4 regions of the Eubacterium ventriosum genome follow, and region 1 is predicted to be linked to each of the others. Evidence: predicted binding sites of a transcription regulator. Region 1 holds the regulator's gene; each other region holds the start of a gene.
What was found. Region 1 encodes LexA, which represses DNA repair genes until DNA is damaged. Its sites were predicted from a motif close to CNAACANNTGTTNG; they were not measured.
Positions count from the first base shown of each region.

Region 1 (2,215 bases):
GCTGACGTAACGTTAATCTGTTGTCATATAAACAGTGTTCTTCGTGAAAATTTAGATAACAAAACACCTTTTGATTTAATGGACTCCAAAGACGGAAAAAAGTTATTGTCTTTGCTACAACTTTCACCTATTCCACCCGATGAAGTTACTTTGAGTCCAAAGCTACTTAAGCGTTAATTAACATTTTAATTGATCAAACAAAGACTCCCATATCTTTTAAAGAAGCGGGGTTGCAGTTATTTTTTCAAAACTAATGTTATGCCGCTTATTAACTATGCACGAAAATATAGCAAAACAATAACTTTTTTATTATTATACACCATTTAAAGCTCAATTTTCACCCCATTTAAGGTTTAAAAAATTTGGTGTCAATATGTTCGTGCAGTTGCTTTTTCATTTAAAGTTTAATTTAAGATTTTTTTTGGAAATTCATATTATATTATTCAGACAGAAAGAATTATTGTGAGTTTTTATTAAAGTCTTAGGAATTTATTTTGAAATTTTTTGAGGTTTAAATATATAGATATTGGAGGACGATTATATGCCAGGAAAGATTACACCTAAACAACAGCAGATTTTGGATTATATTAAGGAAGAAATTTTATCAAAGGGTTACCCACCAACTGTTCGAGAGATATGTGAGAAGGTAGGTTTAAAGTCTACTTCTTCTGTTCACTCTCATCTTTCAACTTTGGAGAATAACGGATACATAAGAAGAGATCCTACTAAGCCTAGGGCTATTGAAATCATGGATGATGAATTTGGTCTTGTAAGACGTGAAATGACTAATATTCCTATTATTGGAAGAGTTGCTGCAGGTGCACCTTTACTTGCAGTTGAGAATATTGAAGACTATTTTGCACTACCTACAGAATTTTTGCCTAATGGAGAAGTTTTCATTCTTAAGGTGCAGGGAGAAAGCATGATTAATGTTGGCTTCTATGAGGGCGACTATTTAATAATTGAGAAGGCTGCTCAGGCTGACAATGGAGAGATTGTTGTGGCGTTAATAGATGATTCTGTTACGGTTAAGAGATTTTTCAAAGAAGACGGACACATTAGACTACAGCCGGAGAACGACTTAATGGAACCTATTATAGTAGATGACTGTGCAATAGTTGGTATTGTCAGAAGTCTTTACAGAAGAATTGTATAGAAGAATATATGATGTCGAACACAGTGTTCGATTGTACTATTAATAAAAAAACAACCTATATTTGGCTACGAACTGAATTAATCAGAACAGTCGAAATATAGGTTGTTTTTTTGTTGAAATAAATTATTAGTACTACTGCTATTTAATCCAAATAGAGATTAATTATCAATCATCTTATTTTTACCAATATTAGAAATTAAACGGTCTACCAAATCCAATATCCAAACAATTGCTTTATTAATCAGGTATAGTGCAAGTCCGCATATTGAAACAATAACAAGCAGTTTCACGTTAGCCAAAAGCTTGTCGCCGCCTTTTAACAGGTCAGGTAGGATTTTTGTAGCAATCCATTCCTGAACACAATAAAATTCCAAACTCATCATTCCCCAGAACCCTATTAGTTTATTAAGTCCTTTTCCAATAATGGCAAGTCCCCTAATGCTATGTAATTTATCCAATACCTTTGCCATTAATAAAGGTAATGATATTGAAATTAGATAATTAGGAATGCAACAGTTAGATACTGGCAAAATAAGCCCTAATCCCTTAAAGTTACTCTGATATGCTAAATACATACCCAATATGAATGTTAAAAGGATAAAAAGCCAATTTCTATGCGTTATTTTTATAGCTTTCTCTTTACACAAATATCCAATAAGGAATCCTGTTACAAATATTGGAATACGGTTGGTGAAGCCGTATAAATCTTCTCTCATAACATTTCTTGCCATAAGTGAAAACAGTAACCAAAGTTCTATGAATCCAGCAAAGAATAAATATTTATTTTCTGCTTTTTTGAAAAAATTATAAAAAACAGGTGTAAATAAATATAATGTTATAACTGCAGGAACAAACCATAAGAACAAATAAATATTTGTTTTATAAAAGCTTATTCCTGTTATGATATTAAAATAAAACTCATTGGTCCAATGGTCAATCTGGGATACAATACTTGCCATAATTATAAATGGAAAGATAACTCTTTTTAGTCTGTTATAATAAAATCTTGAAACCGGATTTTTTTCAAGGGAATAATATAATCCCATTCCTGATAGTAAT
Region 1 covers NZ_CP102282.1:1,925,002-1,927,216, forward strand. The annotation lists gene NQ558_RS08660 (IS30 family transposase) at 1-177, shown strand, start outside; gene lexA (transcriptional repressor LexA) at 542-1,156, shown strand; gene NQ558_RS08670 (acyltransferase family protein) at 1,315-2,215, opposite strand, start outside.

Region 2 (2,215 bases), 120 kb from region 1:
TCCTCAGGGTACATTCCCTGAATTAGTTTATCCTTAATCTGCTTTTCAGTCTTGAAAGTCTTATCAAGAATATATAAAGCTCTTTCTTTTCCACGCTCATATAATAGCTGTTTAATCTCATTATATGTTACTTTAGAAATTTCCTGATTACTTTCTAATTTAAACTTTCTAATATCACCCTTATACAGTAGAAACTTCTCTTCATTATCCAATACAACTTTGTTTCTGTTCTTATAAGGCTCTATCCGCACAACCCTAATCATAATCCCTTATTGCAATTCTATATTATTCTTCACCTACAGGCTGTTCTGCTTCTTCCTGCTGTGTTCCGTCAATGTTATAGAAATCTCTAACTTTCTGTTCAACTTCTTCCATTACTGCAGGATTCTCCATAAAGTACTTCTTGGCATTCTCACGTCCCTGACCAATCTTCTCATTATTATATGCATACCATGAACCACTCTTAATAACAACACCACAGTTAGCTGCCAAGTCAAGAATATCTCCTTCTCTTGATATACCCTTACCAAACATAATATCAAATTCAGCTTCCTTAAATGGTGGTGCAATCTTATTCTTAACAACCTTAACTCTTGCGCGGTTACCTACCATCTCGCCACCTGTCTTAAGTGTTTCAACTCTTCTAACATCCATTCTAACAGAAGCGTAGAATTTTAACGCTCTACCACCTGTAGTTGTTTCAGGGTTACCAAACATTACACCAATCTTCTCTCTTAACTGGTTAATAAAAATTACAGTACATCCTGTCTTGTTCATAATACCTGTTAATTTACGTAATGCCTGTGACATGAGACGTGCATGCTGTCCCATATGAGATTCACCCATTTCGCCGTCAATTTCGGCCTTAGGAACTAATGCTGCAACAGAGTCAACTACTATAATGTCAACTGCACCTGATCTTACCATTGTTTCAGTAATTTCAAGCGCCTGTTCTCCATAGTCAGGCTGTGAAATATATAAATTATCAATATCAACACCTATAGCCTTAGCATATACAGGATCAAGTGCATGTTCTGCATCAATAAAACCTGCAACTCCGCCTCTCTTCTGAACTTCCGCAATCATATGAAGAGCTACAGTAGTCTTACCACTTGATTCAGGTCCATAGATTTCAACTACTCTGCCCTTAGGTATTCCTCCCATACCCAAAGCAAGATCCAAGCTTAAAGAACCTGTAGGAATAGTTTCCACATTCATAGACTTACCTGAATCTCCTAACTTCATAATTGAACCTTTACCATGCTGTCTTTCAATCTGCGCAATGGCTGCATCCAATGCTTTTAATTTATCTTCTTTATTCATCTCGTCGTCTTCCTCTCTTTTCGAACTTGTGTTCGTAATAATATTAATATAATATTTTAGTCCTGTCAATACCAACGGAAAATTTTTTATAGAACTTTCTGTGTAAATTAGCATTTATCGTACATTGCTTTAACCATAAGTACATCTTACTACTTGTTCATTCAATAAGCAACATAATAATTGAATTTTTATCATACATTTTTATAATTCTTGGGGATTTAATGTGATTTTTTAAAAATATTGATTAATCTTTTTCCATATTTTTCCTGTGGGTAAACATTTTATAGTTACGGCTTATTAAGTAACATTTTCATTCATAATAAAATTTAATGAAACAGAAAGATGAGGTAGCGAAAATGAAAGAGATTAATTACAAAGCTATAAGCAACAAAATCAGAAGGAAACGAGTTTCAATGGGACTTACCCAGGAATATCTTGCAACTGCCGCAGATGTAAATGTAAGCCATATAAGCAATATCGAAAACTGCCATAGCAAAGTATCACTTAACACGTTAGTTTACATATGTAAAGCCATGAACACAACCCTTGACTATGTTGTCAGCGAAGAATATTCTTCCGACAACGAATCACTTGACCAACAGATAATTTTAGAGCTAAAAAAATGTGATACTGTTTTAAAAGAAAAAATACTCAAAATAATAAAAGACCTACAATAATAGTTAATCTTTCATATAAGTATAACAAAGTTTCATTTAGATTTACTACATATGAAATAAAAAATAGGTTACACAAAATCAATGTAACCTATTTTCTATATTGTTCAATATTTTTGACATTATTTATCAAGCATTTTTTCAATTGTTGCAATCTTAGTGCAAACAATTAAAATCTTGCTAGCTTCAACCAATTCTTCAGGTGAAGGGAATGATGG
Region 2 covers NZ_CP102282.1:1,809,772-1,811,986, reverse strand. The annotation lists gene NQ558_RS08125 (regulatory protein RecX) at 1-263, opposite strand, end outside; gene recA (recombinase RecA) at 286-1,323, opposite strand; gene NQ558_RS08115 (helix-turn-helix domain-containing protein) at 1,653-2,000, shown strand; gene NQ558_RS08110 (aspartate aminotransferase type Ic) at 2,120-2,215, opposite strand, start outside.
Region 2: the regulator LexA is predicted to act here: its motif matches at 1,345-1,358, upstream of recA (recombinase RecA).

Region 3 (2,215 bases), 350 kb from region 1:
GTTCTTTTCCACCATTTCAAGGCATACCATATCTGCCATCTCCTTTATAATAATCTCACCATCCTTATGATTATAATCACAAGCCAAAACCTGACCACTTGAAATACTATTACTCCCCGGCTTATAAGCCTTAATCTGTTTTATTGTTGTACTCTCTCTTCCCCATGCATGGTCAATAAGCAATTCTGCATCTATACCAAAAATATTATATAAAAAATCTTCCTGACACTTTGCAATATCACCCATGGTCATTATCCCATAAGAATCAAGTCTTCTTGCTATGCCACTGCCAATTCTCCAAAAATCCGTCAATGGTCTATAATTCCACAACTTGCTTTTAAAGCTTTCTTCATCTAATTCCCCAATAAAGTTCTTAGAATGCTTAGCTGTTATGTCCAAGGCAATCTTTGCAAGATAAAGATTGCTGCCTATCCCACAGGTTGCTCTAATTCCCAGACTATTATATATGTCATTCATAATTAACTGCCCTAATTCTCTGGCTGTCAAATTATATAAGTTTAAATAATCAGTAACATCCATAAAAGCTTCATCAATTGAATATACATGAATATCATCCTTCGAGATATATTTAAGGTATATTCCATATATCTCTGCAGCATAATCAATATACTTCTGCATTCTTGGCATTGCCACTATATAGTCAATCCCCTTTGGAATTTCAAATATTCTACATCTGTTCTTAATCCCTAATGCCTTCATCGCCGGCGTAATGGCAAGGCATATAGTCTTCTCTGTTCTCCCAATATCAGCCACAACCAATCTTGTAGTCATAGGATCAAGTCCTCTTTCAACACATTCTACTGAAGCATAAAAAGACTTTAAATCTATACAAATATATTTTCTTTTCATAATATTAAACCATAACTAAATAATTACTCTTTTGATAATGCAATTATATATCTCGAACGTATGTTTGTAAAGTGGTAAATTATTCTATTTTTCATTCCATAAAATAAGGCTCTCCATTGGATTTTTCCAATGAAAAGCCTTCTGCTTCATTTTTCTATTCTTCTTACAATATGTCTTTACTATTTTCTACTTTTCCCCATACCTAACTATACTGTACCTGTTCTTTCCGGAGTTCTTTGCCTGATACATTGCTTTATCCGCACTTTTTGTAAGAACTTTCAGTGTTACCTCTTCTCTTTCTTCGTCTGCAAATACCACGCCTATACTACATGTAACTACAACATTTTCGCCTATTTCATCGTGGTATATTCCCTTAAATTCAAAAGAGATATTGCATCAATATAATTGCTCTCTTTCAATATCTTATTTAATAACTCTACATAAGAATTTTCCCATATAAAGTCAAGGAATCCAAAGACCTCCAAGCAGCATTAAATCGTTTTTAATTTGTAATTTTTAAGATTTTACACAAATTTTACATTGATAAGACAAAAATCTCCATTATATGGATAATGGGGGTGCACTGCACTCCCACTCTCTTACTCAATTATTACTATAATCTATCCATTAATTCTGAAGGTACATAAGCCTCCACCCAAATACCATCTTCTCTGTATTCTTCTTTGATTAACTGACCGTATTTTCTAATAAGTCCCGGCTTTCCCGCATCTGTGTAAGGAAATAATTTTTCAATATGAATACGCATTGACTTTAATGCTTTTTCAATTATCTCATTTAATTCATCCAAGCCTATTCCCTTTTTGATTGCAGTTTCCACCGTATAATCTGCATTAAAATCCTTCATTATAGGTTTTTCTTCAAGCTTATCAATCTTGTTAAATACAGTAATTATAATTTTGTCCTTAACTTCAAGATTCTTCAATGTATCATAAACAGCCTGAACATTCTTATCCATTACAGGGTTAGAACTGTCTACAACGTGAATTATAATGTCTGAATATTTTGCTTCTTCCAAAGTACTCCTGAAAGCATCAATTAAATGATGTGGCAACTTTCTGATAAAACCTACTGTGTCTGTAAGCAAAACTTCCTGACCGTCAGGTAATTTATAATTTCTTGTTGTCGGATCAAGTGTGGCAAAAAGCTTATCTTCTTCCAACACTCTTGCATCTGTAAGAGTGTTAAGTAATGTAGATTTTCCTGCGTTAGTATAACCTACAATGGCTATGACCGGCACAGGATTTTCCTGTCTTCTTGCTCTTGTAACCTGACGATGGCTTTCTAAATCTTCCACCTGTGATTTTAACTGGGAAATTCTATCCCT
Region 3 covers NZ_CP102282.1:1,573,023-1,575,237, reverse strand. The annotation lists gene NQ558_RS07060 (Y-family DNA polymerase) at 1-870, opposite strand, end outside; gene NQ558_RS07055 (diguanylate cyclase domain-containing protein) at 1,057-1,224, opposite strand; gene hflX (GTPase HflX) at 1,484-2,215, opposite strand, start outside.
Region 3: the regulator LexA is predicted to act here: its motif matches at 924-937, upstream of NQ558_RS07060 (Y-family DNA polymerase).

Region 4 (2,215 bases), 1.2 Mb from region 1:
ATTAAAGATGTTCAGAGATTCACAGACAGATGGAGACAATATTCTTCTTGCAAGAATGTCAGATGATAACTTTTTTGCACTTTTGACTAAGGAACAGTACGATTTAATTAAGACTTTTGACTTGGTTGATGACTATCATTTGAAAATAAATATAACTGTGCGAACAGGGTTATATTTGGTTGATGATAGAACACTTCCAATTAACGTTATGTGTGACAGGGCACAGATAGCAACGGATACTGTAAAAGAAGGAATGAAGAAAGTTGGTATATATAGCAGACAACAGGGAGATCAGTTAATCTTTGAACAGAACATACTGAATGACATAAATGGAGCAATGAAACAGGGGCAGATTGTTATATATGTTCAGCCGAAATATGATGTTGTTCATAAAAAGATTGTAGGCGGAGAATCGTTGGTAAGATGGTTACATCCGAAATTTGGAATGATACCATCATTTAAATTTATAACAGTACTTGAAAAGAATAATTACATAACAAGGCTTGATTATTATGTTTGGGAGAAAACGTGTCAGTTATTGCGTTATTTAAAGGATAAAAACGGAAGTGTACTTCCTATTTCTGTTAATGTTTCAAGAGTAAATTTCTATACAACTAATCTGGTATCAAATCTTTTGGAGCTGGTTGAAAAATATAATTTGGAACCAAAGGATTTGCAACTTGAAATTACGGAAACAGTATATACTGAGGAAAAGCAGGTAATATATTCAATAATAAGTGAATTGCAGGAAGCAGGATTTAAGATTTTGATGGATGATTTCGGAAGCGGATATTCATCACTTAATATGTTAAAGGATGCGCCTATAGACGTACTTAAATTGGATATGGCGTTTATGCGAAATTTGGATAATGAAAATGAAAGAAACAACATAATTGTTGAGTCTATTGTAGAATTGTCCAAAAAATTAAATATTTCGGTAGTAGTAGAAGGTGTTGAGTCAGAAAAACAGGTTAACTTCTTAAAATCAATTGGAGCAGAAGTGATTCAGGGATATTATTTCTCAAAGCCAATACCTACGGACGAATATGAAAAGTTAATAGAGGAATAATAAAAGAATAACAAAAGTACAGAACAAACATTCGATTTTGCTCTGTACTTTTGTTCTTTTGAATGATATACTTGACAAGTAACAATACTAAGAAAAGTAGTTGATAAATGATTTGGGTTTGAAAATACTCAAATATTGATTAGAGCTAATTGGGAGAAATCATATGGATCATTTTGAATTAGTTTCAGAGTATAAGCCTACCGGGGACCAGCCACAGGCTATTGAAGAGTTAGTTGAAGGCTTTAAGAAAGGAAAACAATTCCAGACTTTGCTTGGTGTAACAGGTTCAGGTAAGACTTTTACAATGGCGAATGTTATTGAACAATTAAATAAACCTACACTTATTATTGCTCATAATAAGACTTTGGCAGCTCAGCTTTATGGTGAGTTTAAGGAGTTTTTTCCTAATAATGCTGTGGAATATTTTGTTTCCTACTACGATTATTATCAGCCGGAGGCTTATGTTCCAAGCACAGACACATATATTGAGAAGGATTCATCAATTAATGATGAAATAGATAAGTTACGTCATTCGGCAACAATGGCTTTAATGGAGCGTAAAGATGTAATTATTATTTCTTCAGTTTCATGTATATATGGTTTGGGAGACCCAATAGATTACAAGAACATGGTTGTGTCTTTAAGACCGAATACCATTAGAGATAGAGATGAGATTATTCATAAGCTTATTGAAATACAGTATGACAGAAATGATATGGACTTTAAACGTGGAACTTTCAGGGTTCGTGGAGAGAATCTGGAAATATTTCCTGCTTCGTATACGGATAGTGCAATTAGAGTTGAATTTTTTGATGATGAAATCGAGAGAATTTCAGAGATTGATGCTTTAACGGGTCAGATTAAGAACGAGCTTGAACATGTAGCAATATTCCCTAATTCTCATTATGTTGTGCCACCTGAAAAGATGGAGCGTGCCATTAAGGATATAGAGAAAGAGTTAGAGGAACAGGTAGCATATTTTAAATCAGAAGACAAATTAATAGAGGCACAGCGTATTGCAGAACGAACTAATTTTGATATGGAAATGCTAAGAGAAACAGGTTTTTGTTCAGGAATAGAGAACTATTCAAGACATATGGCAGGTTTGGAGCCGGGAGCCACACCTCATACATTAATGGAATATTT
Region 4 covers NZ_CP102282.1:689,758-691,972, forward strand. The annotation lists gene NQ558_RS03020 (EAL domain-containing protein) at 1-1,069, shown strand, start outside; gene uvrB (excinuclease ABC subunit UvrB) at 1,233-2,215, shown strand, end outside.
Region 4: the regulator LexA is predicted to act here: its motif matches at 1,090-1,103, upstream of uvrB (excinuclease ABC subunit UvrB).